DNA from 4 places in the Lysinibacillus sp. SGAir0095 genome. Region 2 is predicted to be linked to each of the others. Evidence: riboswitches for the same ligand, from Rfam matches in the RefSeq annotation. Region 2 holds a riboswitch; each other region holds the start of a gene.
What was found. A riboswitch is a leader RNA that binds a small molecule or an ion and turns the genes downstream of it on or off. The one in region 2 is predicted to bind S-adenosylmethionine.
Positions count from the first base shown of each region.

Region 1: another riboswitch for S-adenosylmethionine. It lies ahead of metK (methionine adenosyltransferase); the one in region 2 lies ahead of C1N55_RS18060 (bifunctional homocysteine S-methyltransferase/methylenetetrahydrofolate reductase).
Region 3: another riboswitch for S-adenosylmethionine. It lies ahead of metA (homoserine O-acetyltransferase MetA); the one in region 2 lies ahead of C1N55_RS18060 (bifunctional homocysteine S-methyltransferase/methylenetetrahydrofolate reductase).
Region 4: another riboswitch for S-adenosylmethionine. It lies ahead of C1N55_RS15160 (methionine ABC transporter ATP-binding protein); the one in region 2 lies ahead of C1N55_RS18060 (bifunctional homocysteine S-methyltransferase/methylenetetrahydrofolate reductase).

Region 1 covers NZ_CP028083.1:2,941,429-2,947,016, reverse strand. The annotation lists gene pckA (phosphoenolpyruvate carboxykinase (ATP)) at 45-1,631, opposite strand; SAM riboswitch class I at 1,829-1,942, shown strand; gene metK (methionine adenosyltransferase) at 2,386-3,582, shown strand; gene C1N55_RS14480 (hypothetical protein) at 3,635-4,204, opposite strand; gene C1N55_RS14475 (gamma carbonic anhydrase) at 4,324-4,836, opposite strand; gene C1N55_RS14470 (alpha/beta hydrolase) at 4,947-5,588, shown strand, end outside.
Region 2 covers NZ_CP028083.1:3,676,887-3,682,474, reverse strand. The annotation lists gene C1N55_RS18075 (LysR family transcriptional regulator) at 1-689, shown strand, start outside; gene C1N55_RS18070 (tetratricopeptide repeat protein) at 735-1,607, shown strand; gene hemG (protoporphyrinogen oxidase) at 1,767-3,164, shown strand; SAM riboswitch class I at 3,252-3,351, shown strand; gene C1N55_RS18060 (bifunctional homocysteine S-methyltransferase/methylenetetrahydrofolate reductase) at 3,474-5,321, shown strand; gene metH (methionine synthase) at 5,314-5,588, shown strand, end outside.
Region 3 covers NZ_CP028083.1:2,140,615-2,146,202, reverse strand. The annotation lists gene C1N55_RS10535 (DEAD/DEAH box helicase) at 1-1,287, shown strand, start outside; gene C1N55_RS10530 (hypothetical protein) at 1,303-2,076, shown strand; SAM riboswitch class I at 2,180-2,287, shown strand; gene metA (homoserine O-acetyltransferase MetA) at 2,390-3,328, shown strand; gene C1N55_RS10520 (MBL fold metallo-hydrolase) at 3,544-4,404, shown strand; gene C1N55_RS10515 (GntP family permease) at 4,665-5,588, shown strand, end outside.
Region 4 covers NZ_CP028083.1:3,044,997-3,050,584, forward strand. The annotation lists gene C1N55_RS15150 (MetQ/NlpA family ABC transporter substrate-binding protein) at 1-179, opposite strand, end outside; gene C1N55_RS15155 (methionine ABC transporter permease) at 258-926, opposite strand; gene C1N55_RS15160 (methionine ABC transporter ATP-binding protein) at 919-1,944, opposite strand; SAM riboswitch class I at 2,135-2,240, opposite strand; gene C1N55_RS15165 (thioredoxin family protein) at 2,291-2,602, opposite strand; gene C1N55_RS15170 (toprim domain-containing protein) at 2,646-3,002, opposite strand; gene gcvH (glycine cleavage system protein GcvH) at 3,237-3,617, opposite strand; gene C1N55_RS15180 (arsenate reductase family protein) at 3,699-4,055, opposite strand; gene C1N55_RS15185 (acyl-CoA dehydrogenase family protein) at 4,270-5,588, opposite strand, start outside.

The DNA of each region.
Region 1 (5,588 bases), 740 kb from region 2:
ATTGCTCATGAGCAATCTGCTTTGTAATTGTTTCGGTTTATAAATTAAGCTAAAGGTCCACCCTTTTGCAAGATATCTTCAGAAACGTTCGAGAACTTAGTGAAGTTTTCTTTGAATAGGTTAGATAAGAAAGCAGCCTTTTGATCGTATGCTTCTTTATCCGCCCAAGCAGCACGAGGATCTAATACTTCGCTAGGTACACCTTCAACAGCTGTTGGGATGTGTAAGCCAAAGATAGCATCTTGTGTAGTTTCAACGTTGTTTAGCTTTCCATCAATTGCAGCACGAACCATAGTACGAGTATATGAAAGCTTCATACGAGTGCCGACACCATATTCTCCACCAGTCCATCCAGTGTTTACTAAGAATACTTGTGAGCCGTGTTCATCAATTTTTTCACCTAGCATCTCAGCGTAGCGTGTAGCTGGAAGCGGTAAGAATGGTGATCCGAAGCACGTAGAGAATACTGGCTCAGGAGATGTTACGCCTCGCTCTGTACCAGCTAATTTTGAAGTGAAACCACTTAAGAAGTGATACATCGCTTGTTCTTTTGTTAGTTTACTGATTGGAGGCAACACACCAAAAGCATCAGCAGTTAAAAATACGATTGTTTTTGGATGACCTGCAACAGAAGGCATCACGATATTATCGATAAAGTGAATTGGATACGCAGCACGCGTATTTTCAGTTAAAGAACTGTCATCGTAGTTTGGAATGCGAGATTCTGGGTCTACTACAACGTTTTCTAATACTGTTCCAAAACGAATGGCATTATAAATTTCTGGTTCTTTTTCAGCAGAAAGGTTGATTGTTTTTGCATAGCAACCACCTTCGATGTTGAACACCCCATTATCTGACCAGCCATGCTCGTCATCACCGATTAATTTACGATTAGCATCCGCAGATAAAGTCGTTTTACCTGTACCGGATAAACCAAAGAATAATGCAACATCTCCAGCTTCACCTACGTTTGCAGAGCAATGCATAGAGAAAATATCATTTTCTGGTAATAGGTAGTTCATAATGCCAAAGATTGATTTTTTCATTTCGCCAGCGTATTCAGTACCACCGATTAAGATAATCTTCTTTTCTAAAGAAACGATGATAAATGTTTCAGAAGCTGTACCATCAACAGTAGGATCTGCTTTAAAGTTTGGTGCTGATACGATTGTGAATTCTGCATTATGAGTAGCTAATTCGGTTTCAGTTGGACGGATGAATAATTGATGACAGAATAGATTGTGCCATGCATATTCATTAATTACTTGGATTTGAAGCTGAGAGTCCTTGTCTGCACCAGCATATCCCTTGAATACATACAGCTCATCTTTTTCTTTTAAATAGTTGACAACTTTTACATATAATTTATCAAACACTTCAGCAGAAATCGGGCGGTTAACATTACCCCAGTCGATTTTGTCTTTTGTGCTTTCTTCTTCTACAATATATTTATCTTTAGGAGAACGACCAGTATATTTGCCTGTTTCAGCACTTAATGCACCATCAGCAGTTAATGTAGCTTCTCCACGTTCTGTAGCTTTCTCCACTAATTGTGGTACGGATAATTGAACTTTAATATTTTCGCCGTTTAATAATTCCTTCAGCTCATTAGCAATTTCTACTGAATTCATCGATTAAATACCATCCTTTTTATAGAATTCCCAAAGTCGTGGGAGGTTTGATTATTTTCATAATTAGTATAACACATTGAATTAAATAGTCTATACTAATACAAAAATTATTTTTTAATTTTGAAACTTTAATAGAAATATTCAAAAACGATTGACAAGTGAATATACATTACGTAAGATTTATTCTTGAACGGATACTCTTATCCCGAGTTGGTGGAGGGTCATGGCCCTATGAAGCCCGGCAACCTGCGTTATTCATTTAACGCGATGGTGCCAACCTGATGCAAGGGAATACCCTTGAACGATAAGAGTGAAAGGTAATGTATGTAATCACAATTCCTTTTACTCATGTACTTAACAAGAGTATAAGGAATTTTTTTTTTCGAATTAGAACACAATGATAAGTATAGCATTTCTTTCTATTTTTATCAGTGCCTTTCTAAATCCATGTATTTGTGAAGAGACCGTATATCCATTTTAGAATGTGTTTTTATATCCACAGTATACAGAAATAAAATTTTGATAAATTACTGTGATTGCTGTATGGGTAAGTATTGTTCATTTACTGTTTTATACATAATAATAAAACAATAATTCCAAACTTCCTAACTAAATTTTAAAAAATGGGAGAGGAAGAACAAATAATAAAAGGTAACAGCTGAAATAACGGACTAGTAGAGCGGGTTTAACATGGATAATGAGTACCGTATCAACATCGAGAAAATATCTCGACATAAACTTAGGAGGAAACGAAATGACAAACCGTAGACTGTTTACATCAGAAAGTGTAACAGAAGGACACCCAGACAAAATCTGTGACCAAATTTCTGATGCAATTTTAGATGCAATTTTAAGAGAAGATCCAAATGCTCGTGTAGCTTGTGAGACAACTGTTACAACTGGTTTAGTACTTGTTGCAGGTGAAATCACTACTTCTACATATGTAGATATTAAAGGAATTGTTCGTGATACTGTGGCTGAGATTGGCTATACACGTGGAAAATATGGTTTCGATGCAGAAAACCTAGCTGTGCTAGTAGCTATTGGCGAACAATCACCAGATATTGCTCAAGGAGTTGACCAAGCTTTAGAAGCACGTGAAGGATCATTGACTGATGCTGATATCGAAGCTATTGGAGCAGGTGACCAAGGATTAATGTTCGGGTTTGCATGTAATGAAACTCCAGAATTGATGCCATTGCCAATCAGTCTTGCACATAGATTAGCTCGACGCTTAACAGAAGTGCGAAAATCTGAAGAGCTTGGCTACTTACGTCCAGATGGCAAAACTCAAGTAACAATTGAGTATGATGAAGAAAACAAGCCTGTACGTGTGGATACAATTGTTATTTCAACTCAGCATGATGAAGAAGTATCATTAGACCAAATTCAAGAAGATATTAAAGAAAAGGTTATTAACGTAGTGGTTCCAGAAGAATTAATTGATGCAAACACTAAATACTTTATTAACCCAACTGGCCGTTTTGTTATCGGTGGACCTAAAGGAGATGCCGGTTTAACAGGTCGTAAAATTATTGTTGATACTTACGGTGGCTATGCTCGTCATGGTGGAGGCGCCTTTTCTGGTAAGGATGCAACAAAGGTTGACCGTTCTGCAGCATATGCAGCAAGATACGTGGCAAAAAATATTGTTGCCGCAGGACTTGCTGAACGTGCTGAAGTACAGTTAGCATATGCGATCGGTGTAGCTCGTCCAGTATCGATTGCAATAGATACTTTCGGAACTGGAATTGTGAAGGAAGAGCAATTAGTAGAATGGGTAAGTGAATTATTCGATTTACGTCCTGCTGGCATTATTAAAATGCTTGATCTTCGTAGACCAATTTACAAGCAAACAGCTGCCTATGGACATTTTGGTCGTACAGATTTAGATGTTCCTTGGGAAAATACAGACATTGCTCCTCTTTTAAAAGAAAAAGCTAGTCTTTAATAGTTGTTCTTGCAGGGGAATATAGATAAAACAGGTAGCATTCATAGGAGTGCTACCTGTTTTCATTTGAGGGAAATTCTTGTTCTAGTGGGACGTTATGTAAACGAATTTTGGAGTCGATTTTACTTTTTATAGAGGAATCTACTGCTCCCGTAGCTTCAAATTCAAAATAATACCCATCATTAAAGGTGAAATTGTAGATTTCTTTGCCAGATTCATCATTGGGATACACATGGCCTACTCTTGATAAATCAGACCAATCATAAACTACTTTACTACCAATTAACGGGTTGTACTCAATATAATTTTCATCTAAATAAACATAATGATTGACACCTAATAAAAAGATGCTGCAAAATCCTAAAATAGTTAGAATTATAACAACAATTTTTGTAATAAGCTTTTTAATGAAATATAACAATATTAACGCAATAGAAGCAAAGAAAAACGCTAACGTGTAGACGATTAAATTTTTGCCAAATGATATAAAGGCAATTTTATTTGGGTCTTCAAAAAAAACGACTGATAGAATGGCAGGGGTCAATAACACAAAAATCGGGGCGATGACAATGACAAGTATCGCTAAAACCCAGTAAACACTTTTAGTTTCAAATTGGTTCATCATACGTCTCCTTTATATAGGTAGCTTATGTAAAGCTTTTAGAGTAATGATAAAAAGGTATAAGCTTAATGCGTTATACCTGTAATAATAATAGTAAGACTTTCTACCACTATATGTTGCTATAGTTGAAGTGATTTGTAAATTTGTCCTTTTTCTACATATTCGCGAATGATTCGATCCATATCCTCTCGATCTTCAGCTGTTACTTCACGTACTACCTTGGCTGGTCTGCCCATTGCCAAGCTATACGGAGGTATTTTTTTACCTGGTGGGACAAGGCTGCCTGCTCCAATAAATGCACCTTCTCCAATTTCTGCTCCATCCAAAATGATTGAACCCATTCCAATTAAAGCTCTTTTTCGAATAACGCATCCATGTAAAGTAACTTGGTGTCCTACAGTTACTTCATCTTCAATAATTACCGGATTATTCGGACTTTGATGAATACAGCTCAAGTCTTGTATACTACATCGTTTACCTATAATTGTTTGTGCAACATCTCCACGAATGACAGTATTAAACCAGATAGTAGATTCTTCCTCTATCCTCACATCACCTGTAACCACAGCATTATCCGCAATATACACAGATGGGTCTATTTTAGGAATTTTGTCTTTAAAAGGGTAAATCATCGAAAATCTCCTCATTTCTCAGTATGATATAGTATAGCGTATCAAATTAGGAAGAGAATGAAAATTAGAATGCAAGTTTGCCCATTTTATTATGGGTAGGAGGGTCAAGTATGTGGAAATGGGAAGCAGAAGGACAAGCTAAAGCAGTTGTTGTTCTTTTACATAGTGCATTTGAACATCATCAATGGTATGCATGGTTAATTGAAAAACTTCGTACAGAAGGATTTACCATCGTTATGGGTGATTTACCCGGTCATGGCAAGAATTCAAAATATGCCAAAATTCATGATGAAGATCTCAATGAATACTCGGAGTTTATTAAGAAATTAATGCAGAATGCGTTATTATATCAGTTGCCTGTTTTTATTATGGGGCATGGTTTTGGAGCAACTTTGGCGGTTAACTTCCTGAAAAAAAATGAAGTAGAATGTGCGGGTTTAATCCTTACATCGCCATGGCTAAGTTTAAGAAAGACAACGAACTTAATTACAAATGCGATGACAAGTTTAGGGTCACTTGCATCAAATAAAAAAATTTCTTTAAAATTTGATAAGAACATGTTAACCCGAAATAATGATGGCTATCAGGAGCTGGTGGATCATATTCCTTACCATTCCCATGTAACTGTTGGATGGTATAAGGATGTTCAGAGCCTTATGAAAAACATTATTTCTGAACAAGAAAATAATTTAACACAGCCGATTTTATTAATAACAGCAAAACAAGATAAAATTACTGATCCATCTGTAAGT
Region 2 (5,588 bases):
CAAGTGTGGATACAATTTTACATGAATATGAAAAAGCAAAAGTTGAGATTAGCAGTCTTGTAATGCCTGGATACGGAGATGTGGCTTTTGGTTTCATTCATACTCTTGGGATGGAAGTAGTCCCTGAATTGATGGCCCATGTTCCTGATAAATATCCAAATATGAAATTTACCTTAACTCAAGCAGCGTCTTATAACCTCTTAAAATGGCTAGAAGAAGGACAGGTTGATCTATGTTTATCTCAGCGTATTAAGTCAAAAACAATAAACATTGAATGGATTGACTTATGGAGCGAGGAACTATTTGTTATTGTTCCGAAAAATCATCGTTTTGCCAATCGAGAAACAATCAAATTAGAGGAAATAAAGGATGAACCTTTTATTTCAATAAAACGAGGAAATGCGCTGCGTCAAATTGTAGATAAATTATTTGAAGAGGCTGGAATTACTACTAATATTACTTTCTCAGGAGAAGAAATGCATACAGTTGCCGGATTCGTTGGGGCAGGTTTAGGTGTTTCTCTCATTCCAAATATTAAAGGGTTAAATGAATATAACGTTTGTAAAATTCGAGTAAGCGAACCAATTTGTGAGCGGAAGATTGGAGTTTCGTGGGCGGGTGGCCGTTACTTGTCCCCTGCTGCAATTCAATTTAAAGAATATTTAGTAGAGTATTTTAAAGAAAAATAATCAATTGCAATCTTACAAAAAACATTGTAAAAGGTGAAGAGACCAATGCTTTATGACCGTGAATTATTCGAAAAATTATTACATGACCATATAGAAATATTTCATCCTGAACAAATTGAAGAAGCATTAAATTTATTTAACCGTTCTTTAGATGGTGACAGCAATGCGATGCTTGAAATTGCCTTTATTTATCGAATGATGGATAAATACAGTGATTCGGTGCATTGGTTGAAGGAAGCAGCACTTTTAGAAAATAAAAAAGCTATGTATGAACTTGGAAATTGTTATTTTGAAGGGCTAGGTATTGAAGAAAGCTATGAAAAGGCCTTTTCGTATTATAAAAGGGCAGCTGAAATGGGGCATGCTGATAGTGCCAATAATTTAGCAGATATGTACCTAAATGGTGAAGGTGTAGAGGTTAATGCAAAGGAAGCTTTAAATTGGTTTGAAATTGCTGCTTCACAAGATGTTGTGGAAGCAATGTTTACCCTAGGTATTATGTATGAACAAGGAATTGGCATGGAACCGGAAGAAGTAAGAGCCTTTCACCATTACTTAAAATCAGCAAACGGGGGCTATGAAGATGCACAGTATCGGGTTGGTACGGTTTATTTAGATGGTCTGCTAGGACAGGAGAAGAATATCGAGTTCGCCTTAAAATGGTTTGAAAAAGCAGCTGAAACGCACCACATTGATTCGATTTATAATTTAGGTTTTTTATATGAAAATGCTTTAGGGGTACCCCGAAATGGGAAAAAAGCGCTCTATTATTATAAAAGAGCGGCGTTATTGGGTGATTACCAAGCAAAACTTAACATTGCCAGCATCTATGAATTAGGAATTGACGTTCCAAAAAATCGAAAAGAAGCAGCTAAGTGGCGTAACGCAGCGATGCATCAGATGCAGCCATTTGATTAATTACTATATAAATAAGAATTAAACATGGAGATTCCTTTAAAAGGAATGTCCTCTTTCTATTTTACGGATGTACTAATTTTGTAATAGAACGCACAGTACTTTAATAAAAAAACGTTTATACTAGAGAGGCAGAGAGAATGTACGGTTAGGAGTGTCATTATGAAAACAGTAGTAGTTGTTGGTGGAGGAATAACTGGGCTATGCACATTACATTATTTAAAGCGTCAAGCACCAAGTGACGAGCCCATTCGTTTCATACTAGCAGAAAAGAATGAGTATTTAGGTGGCAAAATGCATACTATGCATGAATCAGGCTTCATCATGGAGACTGGTGCAGATTCGATTGTGGCACGACACCCAAATGTTCTTGAACTAGTCAAAGAACTCAAGTTTGAATCGGAATTAGTTTATAACGAAACAGGAATTTCGTATATTCACACAAATAATGAATTACATGCAATTCCTGCAGGGTCTACTTTTGGCATTCCAATGAGTATGGAATCATTACTAGCTAGCACTTTGATTTCACATGAAGGTAAGCAGCGTGTACTAATGGATGCTGAAATCCCTAATGATCGATTTACAAAAGAAAGTTCGATTGGTGACTTTTTAGAGTTCTTCTTAGGAAAAGAGATTGTTGAAAAACAAATTGCACCAGTCCTTGCTGGTGTTTATTCTGGTGATTTATATCAGTTATCTTTAGCTTCGACTTTACCTTATTTAGTGGATTATAAAAATAAGTACGGTAGCATCATGAAGGGCTTTGAAGCGAATAAAGAACAATTCGAAAAGGCAGCAAATAAAAAATTTATTTCCTTCAAAAACGGACTCTCGTCTCTAATCAATCGTTTAGAGGAGCTTCTTCCAGAAGTCGAATACTATAAAAATACCGAGACAACGAGTGTGAAGAAAACGGGTACTCTTTACGAAGTGAGCTTCTCCAATGGAGAGATTGTTCAAGCGGATGTGGTTGTACTAGCAGTTCCGAATAACGTTGTTCGAAGTGTTTTAAATGATGAAGAAATGGATGCGAACTTAAGTAAGTTTACGAATGCATCAGCTTTGACAATATATTTAGGCTTCGACCTTCCTGATTCTATTTTACCTGCGGACGGGACAGGGTTTATCGTTTCGCATAATAGTGATCTAGTTTGTAATGCATCTACTTGGACAAGCCGGAAATGGAAGCACACTTCTGAAGATGGTAATTTGCTTGTAAGATTATTCTACAAGAATACGAATCCGAGATATGAAGAGCTAGCGGCTATGTCAGATGAGGAATTGACGAGGGTTGCATTGGAGGATGTGAAGCTAAGTCTAAATATAGAAGAGATACCGATAGTAGTGAATTTAGCGAAATGGATAGAGAAGATGCCGAAATATGATTTAGCTCATAAGGAAGCTTTGGACTCTTTATTAGTCGACCTGGATTCAAATTATCCAAATCTCTATATTGCAGGATGCTCTTATTTTGGTGTAGGAATCGGGGCTTGTATTGAAAATGGCAAACATACAGCTGATAAAGTTCTCGGTAGTTTAGCCTCAATACAAAAGTGAAGTAATTTCTCAAAAATCAGAAAACATATTGACGAAAAGGTTATTTAAAGATATGATACGATTTAACATATTAAAAACTAAATAAGACTCTTATCAAGAGAAGCAGAGGGACTGGCCCGATGAAGCTTCAGCAACCAACTTAAAAGTAAGGTGCTAAATCCAGCTGGCGTAAGTCGGAAGATGAGAAGGATATCAAAAAATGATGACTCAAGCCTTCTTCTCGTAAGAAGGCTTTTTATATTGGAGAAAAATTTAGATTTTCACAGATGAAAGAAACTGAAATTTTTGAATTTATAAGGGGTGTGCGGTATGGGACTACTGGAAGCGTTAAAGTCAAAGGTATTAACAGCTGATGGAGCGATGGGGACTTTGTTGTATGCATATGGCTTAGATAATTGCCATGAAGAAATGAATATAATAAGACCGGATTTGATTGAAAAAATCCATCATGAATATATCACGGCTGGAGCGGATGTTATTCAAACAAATACATACGGAGCAAATGCTATTAAACTTGCACGCTATGGTTTGGAAGATAAAGTGATAGAAATTAATGAGGCAGCACTTTCCATTGCCAAAAATGCAGTAGGGACAGGGAACCAATTTATCCTTGGGTCGATTGGGGCAATACGTGGTGTTCGTAAAAGTGATGTAACACTTGAAGAAATACTAGCAGCAATCAAAGAACAAGCGAAAATCTTAATTGAGGGCAAGGTAGATGGACTGTTGCTTGAAACCTATTATGATTTTGAAGAATTATCAGAAACGATTAAATTGCTTCGTAAGGAAACATCGTTACCAATCATTGCACAAGTATCGATGCATGAACCTGGAATTTTGGTAAATGGGATGAATCTAAATGATGCTCTTAAAGTGCTGCAAGACCTTGGGGCAGATATTGTTGGAGTCAATTGTCGCTTAGGCCCTCATCATACCATTCAAGCTTTTGAAGGGGTAGAACTACCGGACAAAGCATTTTTATCTGCTTACCCGAATGCGTCTTTGCTAGATATCGAAGAGGGGCGAGTTATTTATGAATCAGAAATAGATTATTTTGCAAGAGCAGCTGTAAGGCTTAGAAATCAAGGTGTTCGACTAATTGGTGGATGCTGTGGTACAACTCCAAAGCATATTGAAGCAGCAAAAAAGCTTCTGAAGAGTTTAGATCCTATTAAAGTGAAGGATGCAGTAGTACAAAAAGAAATCTTCATCCAAGAGGCGGAACCGAGTATTTTGGAGCCACTTCATGAGAAGGTAAAACGGGAACGTTCTGTCATTGTTGAGCTGGATACACCAAGACATTTAGAGATTGAAGCTTTCGTGGAAGGTGCAAAATTACTTTATAGCGAAGGTGCCGACATTATTATGATGGCGGATAATTCATTAGCATCTCCTCGGATCAGTAATATCGCGATGGGCTCTATTTTGAAGCTGCAGCATGGAATCCGTGTAATGCCGCATATAACATGCCGTGATCGGAATCTAATCGGTTTACAATCACACTTAATGGGGTTAAACGCACTTGGTTTTCACGATATTTTAGCTGTCACTGGAGACCCAACAAAAGTAGGGGATTTTCCGGGTGCGACAAGTGTTTATGATGTGTCTTCCATGGAGCTGATCTCGTTAATTAAACAATTAAATGAAGGAATCTCTTTCTCTGGTAAACCGTTGCGCAAAAAAGCAAACTTCTCTGTCGCTGCTGCCTTCAATCCAAATGTTCGGGTACTTGATCGAGCAGTTGCACGACTAGAAAAGAAAATTGAGCATGGAGCAGATTATTTTATTTCTCAACCGGTTTATACAATAGAAAAAATCGAAGAAATTTATGAAGCGACGAAACACCTTTCAGCACCGATCTATATAGGGATTATGCCTTTAACGAGCTACCGTAGTGCGGAGTTCTTACATCATGAAGTGCCGGGTATTAAACTTTCTGAGGAAGTATTAGAAAGAATGAAGGCTTGTGATGGAGACAAAGTAAAAGAGGCAGCTGAAGGGATTGCAATTGCAAAAGAGCTACTTGATACAGCGGCAAAGTATTTTAACGGAATTTATTTAATCACACCATTTATTAGATACGAAATGACAATACAATTAATGCAATATATCAATCAACTTGATGAGCAAAACAAAGGGGTCAAAGCGAATGTATAACCATCGGATAGAAGAACAATTACAAAAGAGGATATTAATTATCGATGGTGCAATGGGGACGATGCTGCAGCAGGAAAATCTAACGGCTGAGGATTTTGGTGGAGAAGAGTTAGAGGGGTGCAATGAAAATTTATTATTAACCCGTCCAGATGTTTTATCCAAAATTCATCGTGCCTATCTGGAAGCTGGAGCAGATATTATTTGTACCAATACATTCGGGGCAACGCCGTTAGTATTAAATGAATATGGACTAGGGTCAAAAGCCGA
Region 3 (5,588 bases), 1.5 Mb from region 2:
GAGCTTAACTCTAAAGGAATTCAGCTTGAAAAAGAAGGGGAGCAATTAGAGCAAATTACGAAGCAAAATCCTGAACTAGAACTTGAAAAAACAAAGACCAGAATGGAACAAGTAGAGCAAGATATCGAAAAATTACATAAGAAGATCGAAATGCTTCCAGTTGCTAAAAATATGCAGCTTCAATGGAAGGCTCTACTTGAACAAGCAACAGAACATGACTTGGACGAAATTCGAAAACTTTATGTAAAACATGCAAATGTAATTGGGACAACATGTGTTGCTTCTGCCAATAAAGAGTTTATGGAGAATTATCCGATTTTTGATGTGGTTATTATTGATGAAGTATCTAAAGCAACGCCTCCAGAACTACTGTTGCCAATGCTCAAAGGGAAAAAGGTTGTTCTAGTTGGTGACCACCATCAGCTACCGCCACTAATCGGTGATGATACATTTGAAGAAACATTGGAAACCGTTATCAAAGAAAGTAATACCTTTGAAGAAAAACGTGAATTAGAAAAGCTTCTTGAAGAATCTCTTTTTGAACGTTTATATAAAAACCTGCCAGCATCCAATAAGAAAATGCTTGCAATTCAATACCGTATGCATGAGAACATTATGAAAACTATTTCACCTTTCTATGAATATGGAAATGATTCCTTACAATGTGGTCTTCCAGATTCAGATGCTATACGTGATCATAAATTGGATAGTCCATTCATTAAGCGAAAAGAACATCTATTATGGGTGGATATCCCGAACAAGCAAGAATTCTTCGAGGAACTATTAAAAGAAGGCGCAAGTTTACTAAATGAATCGGAGATCAATGTTATCCGAAACATGCTAATTGATTTAAATGAAGCTACGGCCAATGCAAAAGCGGAAGGGTTAATTCCTGAAGATGATTTAAAATCAATTGGGGTTATTAGTTTCTATGCTGCCCAGGTAAAACGAATTGATCGACTTATTGAACAGGAACTAAACCTCCCTCATTTACACATCCGAACTGGTTCTGTCGATAAATTCCAGGGGATGGAGATGGATGTGATTTTGGTGAGTATGGTTCGTAATAATGATAATAAATATGGTGATATCGGATTTGCCAAAGATTATCGTCGTTTAAATGTTGCTTTATCGCGAGCAAGAGAATTACTTGTATTAATTGGAAGTACAGAAATGTTTGTGAATCGTCCGAAAAAAGAAGAAACTCGCAAAATGTATAAAACACTATTAAATACTGTGAAGTCCCAAGACGGTTATCGAAATACAATCGAGAGTTACATTTCGTAAATTTAAGGAGGAAAAATGGAACTACATTCCTTACAGAAATCGCTTGAGTTAGAACTTACACAAAAAACGGAAGTTTCAATACTTCAATCTGATACTTGGTGTGTTCCGGTGCATACCTTAAATGTCACCTATAAACCAGTCATTCGAACAAAAATGGATATTCTAATGAAAATGCTTTTTCTTTCACTGAAAGATACAAAATTTGAAAGTGCTGAACAAATTAGTGAAATTCTCCTGGTAGAACAACTTTTTGTAGAGGATTTGTTATCAAAAATGCAAAAGACCAACCTAATTGCAAAAGTAGATGACTACTTCCTATTAACGGAAAAAGGGCAGAAACAGTTTGAGAATGGAGTTTTTGAAGAGGAGCAGGATGGAACTTCAACCGAGCTTCTTTATAGCCCGACTCATAGAAGTTTTTTAAAGGGCGATATAGAAGAAGTTCTCGAATTTGAAGATTTTCCAGAGAAAATTTTCCGTTATCAAGTACAAGATACTGAGTTAAGCTTTGAGGATCACCTTGTGATCAAGGAGCTGCAGTCTCAAAAAGAAGAAATTGAAGAACCTGAGGAAGAACAAGCAAAACTTTTTATCACATCTATCGATTCTGTAGAAAATGTCCAAGTCAATGATGTGCCATGTATCGAATTTTTGCTTTATGATGAAGTAAAAGATTTATTTTCTACTCGCGTATGGAATACTTTAACGAGCAAATGGGATGAAACTTTAGAGCAACTCATCCAAGAAACTGACAAATCAACATGGCGAGATAAATTGACACGACAATAGGAAAATTCTTTTGATTTCAAAAATGTAATATTAATTTATAAAATAGAAATATGGAATATTGCAAATATTTATTCTCTATGTTAATATTTAAATAATTTCATCTATCTTATCAAGAGAAGCAGAGGGATATGGCCCAATGAAGCTTCAGCAACCTCTAACATCGTTAGAAAGGTGCTAATTCCAGCAAGACTTATGTCTTGGGAGATAAGAGTGCGCGTATAACTAATACCCTCTCATTCTCACGCTGGAATGAGAGGTTTTTTATTTGTCTGATTTAGATGAATTCGGCATGTTAAGAAATGGGGGAACAAGAATGCCTATCAATATACCAAAGAATTTGCCTGCAGGAGAAATATTGCGTAAAGAGAAAATTTTCGTCATGGAAGAAGACCGTGCAAGTACACAACAAATCCGACCATTAAACATCTTAGTGTGTAACTTGATGCCTGAAAAAGAAAAAACGGAGCTACAGTTATTACGCCTTTTAGGGAACACACCATTACAAACAAACGTGACATTTCTAAACACAGCTACGTATGCTTCAAGAAATGTATCAAGATCACATCTAGATACTTTTTACAAAACTTTTCATGAAATAAAGCACCGGCGTTTTGATGGGATGATAATTACAGGAGCACCAGTGGAACGAATGGAATTTGAAGAGGTTAGTTATTGGGAAGAAATATCCCAAATCATGGACTGGGCTCAACTTAATGTTACTTCCTGTATGTATATTTGTTGGGGAGCGCAGGCTGCCCTATATAAACATTTCAATATCGGGAAGTTCGAGCTTCCTAAAAAATGCTCGGGTGTTTATTCCCATGTCATTACTGACCTAACAGTTGACTTAGTGCGTGGATTTAGCGATGAATATGTTGCACCGCATTCTCGTCATACTTCTGTTTCGCTAGAGGAAGTACAAAATCATCCAGATTTACTGTTACTTAGCTATTCAGAAGAAGCGGGTCCCTTCATCGTACAATCAAAAGACACAAAGCATATTATGATTACTGGCCATTTAGAATACGATGCGACAACATTGGCGGATGAATATGCACGTGATGTAGAAAAAGGGGACACGGTAGACATTCCTGTGAATTACTTCCCGAATAATGATCCAAAGAATACGCCTAAAAATAGTTGGCGTGCCCATTCATATCTTCTTTTCTACAATTGGTTAAACTATTATGTATACCAAGAAACTCCATTTGATTGGCACTATGTAGAAGATACAATTGAGTTCCATATTTAACAAGTGAGCCATGTGTTTGAAACACATGGTTTTTTTGTGGGCAAACCACTGTATGAATTTAATTTTTTCCAATAGTCGATGGATCTCATCAAACTTTTTCTGGTTTATCAAAGTCTCCTAAAACTACTTATCCCCAAATATTGTGGGTTTTTATCATTTTGGAATGAATAGGGATTATTTTTATAGAAAAAATACTATTGGAAGGAGGCAAAAATTTGTCTGAACAAATGAATTATGGTGAGGATTATAAATATATTCCTATGTCATCAGTTTCTAGTGGAAAAGGTCAAGAGATTATGCCTGATATTTATTCATTTACTGTTCAGGTTGTCAATTTGTGTATGATTGGCGAACCGAACAATCCGACAGGGTGGACTTTAGTTGATGCAGGGATGCCCAAATCCGTTAATACGATTATTAAAGAAGCTGAAAAGCGCTTCGGATCAAATGCACGTCCAAACGGCATTGTGTTAACCCATGGGCATTTTGATCATGTAGGGGCAATAATCGAGTTAGTCGAGCATTGGAATGTCCCCGTTTATGCCCATGAATTAGAAATTCCATATTTAACAGGGCAAAAGAGCTATCCTGAAGCTGACTCAAGCGTGGAAGGTGGACTTATTGCAAGGATTTCTCCTTATTTTCCGAACGAGCCAATCAATTTAGGACACCATGTAAAACCTTTGCCTAGTGATGGTTCAATCCCGGTGCTAAAGGATTGGAAATGGGTGCATACACCTGGGCATTCTCCTGGACATGTTTCCTTCTTTAGGGAAACAGATAGTGCATTGATTGCTGGTGATGCTTTTGTAACGGTTAAACAGGAATCCCTCTTTAAAGTTCTGGTACAGGAAAAGGAAATTAGTGGTCCGCCGCGTTATTTTACATCTGATTGGAAGCTATCCTGGCACTCCGTAAAGATACTGAAAGATTTAAAACCGACTGTCGCCATCACAGGCCATGGTTTACCGATGAAAGGTAGTGAGTTGACTGACAACTTAACTAAATTAGTAAATGATTTTGACCAAATTGCAATACCAAAATACGGCCGTTATGTCGATGGTTTAGAAAACTAAATAAATTCATGAAAAAAGGATGCGATATGCATTCTTTTTTTCGTAATGCCTCCTAAATAAAACTACTGAATCTATGAATATCACCACTTCCTCTCTAATAGAATGATTTAATATTTGCGAGACTCATTAACCACACCTTTGTTAACTTTACTTCCGATTTTTTTCTAAAGCGCTTTCACTGACGATTTCAATTTAAAGGGAGTAGAAATGACAAGAATCTATTTAAAAAAAATATTAAAGATAAAAAGAGGTGAAAATTTATGTGGAGTTTATTTATTATTGCACTATCTTTAATCTTGCTTGTGGTTTTAGCTATGCGTGGCTTTACAATTGTCATTATTGCGCCAGTTGTCAGTTTGTTTGTTATTGTCCTGAATAATATGCCGATTTTGGAGACCTTTCAAACAGCCTATATGAGCGGCTTTACAAATTATGTGAAGAACTATTTTTTAATTTTCTTATTTGCTGCGATGTTCGGTAAGTTTATGGAAGAGTCTGGGGCTGCACGCACAATTGCCGACTATCTATTAAGGCTGTCCGGTAGAAAAAGCAAATTGAGAGTATTGGTCACAATCATGTTCGTTTGTGCACTATTAACCTATGGTGGAGTAAGCTTATTTGTTGTCATCTTTGCTATTCTACCAATTGCAAAACCAATTTTTAAAGAGATGGATATTCCTTGGCATTTATTCATTGCGGCATTTATGCCAGGTATGGCTACTTTTACGATGACGATGTTACCAGGAACTCCTGCTGTACAGAACATCATTCCTACAACCTATTTGGGAACAACAGTAACTTCTGGTGCATGGATTGGGTTAGTGAGTGCAGTTGCAGTAATCATCTTAAACATTTGGTACATCCGCTTCGCTTTAAAACGCTCTGAAATACGCGGTGAAACTTTCGCCAACATGAAAAATCTAGAAAAAGAAAAGGAACCAATAGACGACAAATACGCCGACAAGAAATTACCAAGCCTAATACTAAGTCTAGTGCCTCCAATTTTACTGTTGGTCCTTCTAAACCTTGTAAAGCTAGAAGTACTTTATACTCTGATGATTACTTTATTCGTAAGCGCTATTATTTTTTGGAAATATGTTGACAAGAAAAAAGATACGATTAATATCGGTGCAACAAATGCAGTATTACCAATCATTAATACTTCAGCAGACGTTGGCTATGGT
Region 4 (5,588 bases), 630 kb from region 2:
AAATCATGTAACCCGTTAGAAGCACCAACCTTTAAAGTTACTGATTCTTTCTGTTCAGTTGCCTCTCCATCTGCAGACCCATTTGTAGAAGTATTTGTTTCCTCTTCTTTAGCAGTTCCACATGCAGCTAATGCAAGTACAACTACTGATAATAATAAGAATGATAAAAATTTCTTCATATAGTCTTTCTCCTTTTCTCCTGTTTCTTCTATATGTGAACGGCCAAACCGTCAGCACCAATTACCAAAAAATAGTTGTTAACGTTTATCAGTCTTTGTTGTTATAAAGTCTCCAATAAATTGAAGAATAAACACGATTAATAAAATGACAATCGTTGCCATAAGCGTTACATCATCACGGCTACGTTGGAAGCCATCAATAAATGCCAGGTTTCCTAATCCGCCAGCTCCGATAATTCCAGCCATTGCCGTGTATCCAACTAATGCCACTGCAGTCACCGTAATACCAGAAAATAATGCTGGTAGGGATTCTGGAATTAATACCTTCCAAATAATTGTTGAAGTTTTCGCTCCCATTGATCGAGCCGCTTCAATGACACCTTTATCAATTTCTCTTAAGGCGATTAATACTAGTCGAGCATAAAATGGTCCAGCCCCAATAATAAGTGCAGGTAATGCTGCCTCAACTCCTCGGATTGTTCCAAGCAGGAATTTTGTAAACGGAATTAAAAGAATAATTAATACGATAAATGGGATAGATCTGAATATATTAACAAGAGATCCTGTTAATAAATTAACCATTTTATTTGCCCAAATTTGGTGTGGGCTTGTCAAAAACAGCAATATTCCAATTGCTAGTCCAAGTACAAAGGTTACTCCTGTAGAAATTACCGTCATATATAATGTCTCGTAGGTAGCTTCCCACAATTTTACCCAATCAACATTCGGAAATAATTGATTAAACATGGTCAATCACCTCCGCTTGAATTTCTCTCGTCTCTAAAAGTTTAAATGCTTCTTCAACCTGATTTGGTTTCCCATCGATTTGTACAATTAATGTTCCATATGGGCCACTTGTAGTTTGTGTAATATTTCCGTGAACAATATTCACTTCAACATCAAATTCCTTAATAATTTGTGAAATGACTGGCTGTTCCGTTTTATTCCCAATAAACGTCAGTTTCACTAGTTTCCCTGTTGGGTAGTTGACTAGAATTTGCTCGATTGATTCCTTGGATTCTTTTGTTCCAGAAACCTGCATCACGAAATTCTTAGTGATTTCAGCTTGTGGATTTTGGAAGACCTGTAGCACTTCTCCCGATTCAACTACTTGTCCAGCTTCCATTACCGCTACACGTCGACAAATTTTGCGAATGACATGCATTTCATGTGTAATAAGTACAATCGTTAGCCCGAGACGCTTATTGATGTCTAGCAATAATTCCAAAATTGCATCCGTTGTTTCTGGATCAAGGGCACTTGTTGCCTCATCGCAAAGCAATACTTCCGGATTATTTGCAAGGGCTCTTGCAATCCCCACACGCTGCTTTTGACCACCCGATAATTGAGATGGGTAAGCATTCTCTCTTCCAGTTAAACCAACCAAATCGATTAACTCTTTCACACGTTTTGTTCGTTCTGCCTTCGAAACTCCTGCAATTTCTAATGGAAAAGCAATGTTCTCTGCAACTGTACGCGACCATAGCAGATTGAAATGCTGGAAAATCATACTGATTTTTTGTCTTGCTTGGCGAAGCAGCGAACCTGAAATAGAAGAAATTACCTGACCATTCACTTCTACCGTCCCTGTGGAAGGTTTTTCCAGACCGTTAAGTAAACGAATCATTGTACTTTTTCCTGCGCCACTATAACCGATAATTCCAAATATTTCACCTTTGTTAATGGATAAATTAACATCCTTGACAGCTGTTATCTCTCCATTTTTTGTTTTATATATTTTCGATATGTCTTTAAGTTCAATCATATGCGACTCCTTACTATGCGTTCTATAGCGAACCGTAACTATGTATTCTTATATCTATACTTGAAGGTATTTTCAGTTTACCCATTTAGCGATTGTGAAATTTATAATCTAGCAATTATTTGAAAACAAAAAATCCCTTCTACCAAGACAAGTAGAAGGGAACGTAACTGTATTGTTTACGTTAACCGTTCTCTTATCTTCCAAAGTATCCACTTCGCGTGACTTGGCACCTTTTCACAAAATGTGATGGTTGCCGGGCTTCATAGGGCACTTCCCTCCACCGCTCTTTATAAGAGTTACGATATTAAATTTTAGATTATGGATGTTACTTTACCATGTTAGTTCTCTATGCGTCAACACTTTTTTTCAACTTCTCATAGAGGAATGGTACAGATTGGAAAGCATATACTTTTTCGACATTTCCATTTTCACTGATTAGTAAACATGGAACACTTTCAATTTGATAATCCATTGCTAAATTTCCTAAGTAATTAATATTTGCCTTGCCTAGAGGTAAATCTGGCAAAAGGTTTTCGATAACATCCATCATTTTCGATGCGACAGCACAAGTTCCACACATCGGCGTATATAGATAAAAGGCAACTAAGGAATTTTTCTCCTGTTGTTGCGCCCAATTTTCAATTGTCCATTCTTTCATTAACCATCATCCTACTCGTTCGTTTAGGTAATAATACAACTATTTACGTCTCAATTGATGAAGATAAATATTGCTTATGCACCGAGAATTTGGCATCACTTAACAAATTTGCCAACACTTTTTTAGGAGCATTCGCCACTTCGATATATGTTCGAGGTATGAAAAGATGAACAGCCTCAGAATAAATTCTTTTTGTTAGCTTTCTCAACTTTTCTCCTGAATTATCCGCATCAAATAACGTATAGAGTTTACATTCTTCAAATGGTTCCAGAAGATCTAATAAGGCATCCTCACTAATCGTACCATTCGTACAAATAATTTTAACATCCTCAGCAAAGATTGGTGCAATGTTTAACTTATCCGATCGACCCTCAACAATTATACACTTATCAACTATCATTTGCTTCACCCCACGATTTGTAGTAACACAGCTAAATAACGTCTTCAAATATGCATAAGGATAATGATTGAAAAGCACGGTTTTCATTAGTGAAAATCGATGTCTTTTCTCACTGATTTTGTGAGACTGTCTACAAATGATCAGTGAAATAAAAGATATGGTTATTTATTATATTTAGATTGTAAAAAAAACGCCAGTGGTTTTCTGGCGTTTTCTTTTTATATCATATTCATATTATGCGTCAATTAATTCATCATATTGCTCAGGAGTTAATAAAGCTTCCACTTCTGAAAGATCAGCCGGTTCAATTACTATCATCCAAGCTTGTTCATAAGGTGATTCATTTACAAATTCTGGACTATCTTCAAGCTCGCTATTGATTTCAACCACTTTACCTGAAATTGGTGCGTATAGTTCTGAAACTGTTTTTACAGATTCCACACTACCGAATGGTTCGTTTAATTGAATTTCGTCGCCAACTTGTGGAAGTTCAACGAATACAATATCGCCAAGTTCAGATTGTGCAAAGTGTGTAATTCCAATGCGTACTTTTCCATCTTCAACTTTTACCCATTCGTGTTCTTTAGAGTAACGTAAATCTTTCGGTGTGCTCACTAAAAACCCCTCCAAATATATGTAATTCATACATGATAAGTTTGACATATTTCATAACCAAAAACAAGATAGAGTATGGCTTTATTTCCAAGATTCGATGAAGTCAGACTCTTTAAAGCCTAAAGTAACTTTTTCTCCATCTGTCACAAGCGGTCTTTTGATCAACATGCCGTCAGAAGCCAATAATTTCAGCTGTTCATCTTCTGACATTGAACTTAATTTATCTTTTAAGCCCAATTCTTTATACTTCATACCAGATGTATTAAAAAACTTTTTTAAAGGAAGCTCACTTTTTTCCCAGATTGTTTTTAATTCTTCTTTCGATGGGGTCTGTTCCACAATATGAATCGCTTCAAAGTGAATATCATTGTCCTTCAACCATTTTTCTGCTTTCTTACAAGTTGTACAACGCGGATATTGAATCAATTTAAGCACCATTAACAAGCTCCTTCACCAATCATTAATTTCATCTAACTAAAGTATATCAGAGAATTCTTGTGTGTGTATTGTATGTGTATCAGGTACATAAATAATTCATAGCGTACCAGGTACACACACAATTCTGAATAGTTAGAATAGTTTGTGTACCTGGTACATATACTATTCAATTAAAAAACGGGCATCCTTTGTTTAGGATGCCCGTCTCGGGTAATTATACGATATATTTTTCTGCTTCAATAAGTTTTACTGAAGCTTCGCGTTTTTTCAAGATTAAGTTATAAGGATTGCTTCGAGTTAGTTTACGTAGTGCTGAAAGAGTCATTTTTCCAGCGTCTCCATCAACTGATGCCAAGATGGTTTCTTTTGCTTCTTTTTCGATTTCCGCAAACGCTTCTTGACAGAAGATTTCAGTATAAAGAATTTTCTGTTTCGATTTCTCTACACCCTCACGCTCAATCGCTTTAGCTGTACGAATAACAGCTGATTCCATTGCATACAGCTGGTTTGCAATATTCGCAATGTTAACAAGTACTTCTTGCTCAGCTTCTAGTTTCGCACCAAACCTCTGAGCAGCTACACCAGCTACTAATACACCGATTTTCTTAGCATTTTTCACAAGATATTTCTCTTGTGCTAATGGCTCATCACCAATTTCTTCAGGCATTAGCATCAATAACTCTTCTTGAAGCTTTTGAGCAACTTGAAGTAATGGCAACTCGCCTTTTAGTGCTTTTTTCATGAAAGTTCCAGGTACGATTAAACGGTTGATTTCGTTAGTCCCTTCGAAAATACGGTTAATACGAGAGTCACGGTAAATACGTTCTACTTCATATTCTGCCATGAAGCCATATCCACCATGTAATTGAACCGCTTCGTCAGAAATGTAATCTAATGTTTCTGAACCGAAAACTTTCGCAATCGAACATTCAATCGCATATTCAGCAATCGCTCCAGCAATTGCTTTCCCATCTTTTTGTTCTTCTGCTGAAAGCTGGCTTAAACGATCCTCGAAGTAACCTACAGTACGATAGTTTAAAGATTCAGAAGCATAAAGCTGAGAAGCCATAGTTGCGATTTTTTCTTTAGTTAGATTGAAACTTGAAAGTGGTGTTTTAAATTGTTGACGTTGGTTTGTATAAGCAACTGCTAGTTCTAAAGCACGTTTTGACGCACCTACAGTACCAACCCCTAATTTATAACGACCAATATTTAAAATATTGAACGCGATTACGTGACCGCGGCCAACTTCTCCAAGTAAGTTTTCAACAGGAACTTCTGCATCTTCTAAAATTAAAGTACGCGTTGAAGATGATTTTATCCCCATTTTCTTTTCTTCAGCACCTACAGATACACCTGGGAAATTACGTTCAACGATAAAAGCAGTGAATTTGTCACCATCGATTTTCGCGTAAACAACGAACACATCAGCAAATCCAGCATTTGTAATCCATTGCTTTTCCCCGTTTAATACATAATGAGTACCTTCCTCATTAAGCTTGGCAACTGTTTTGGCACCAAGAGCATCCGAAC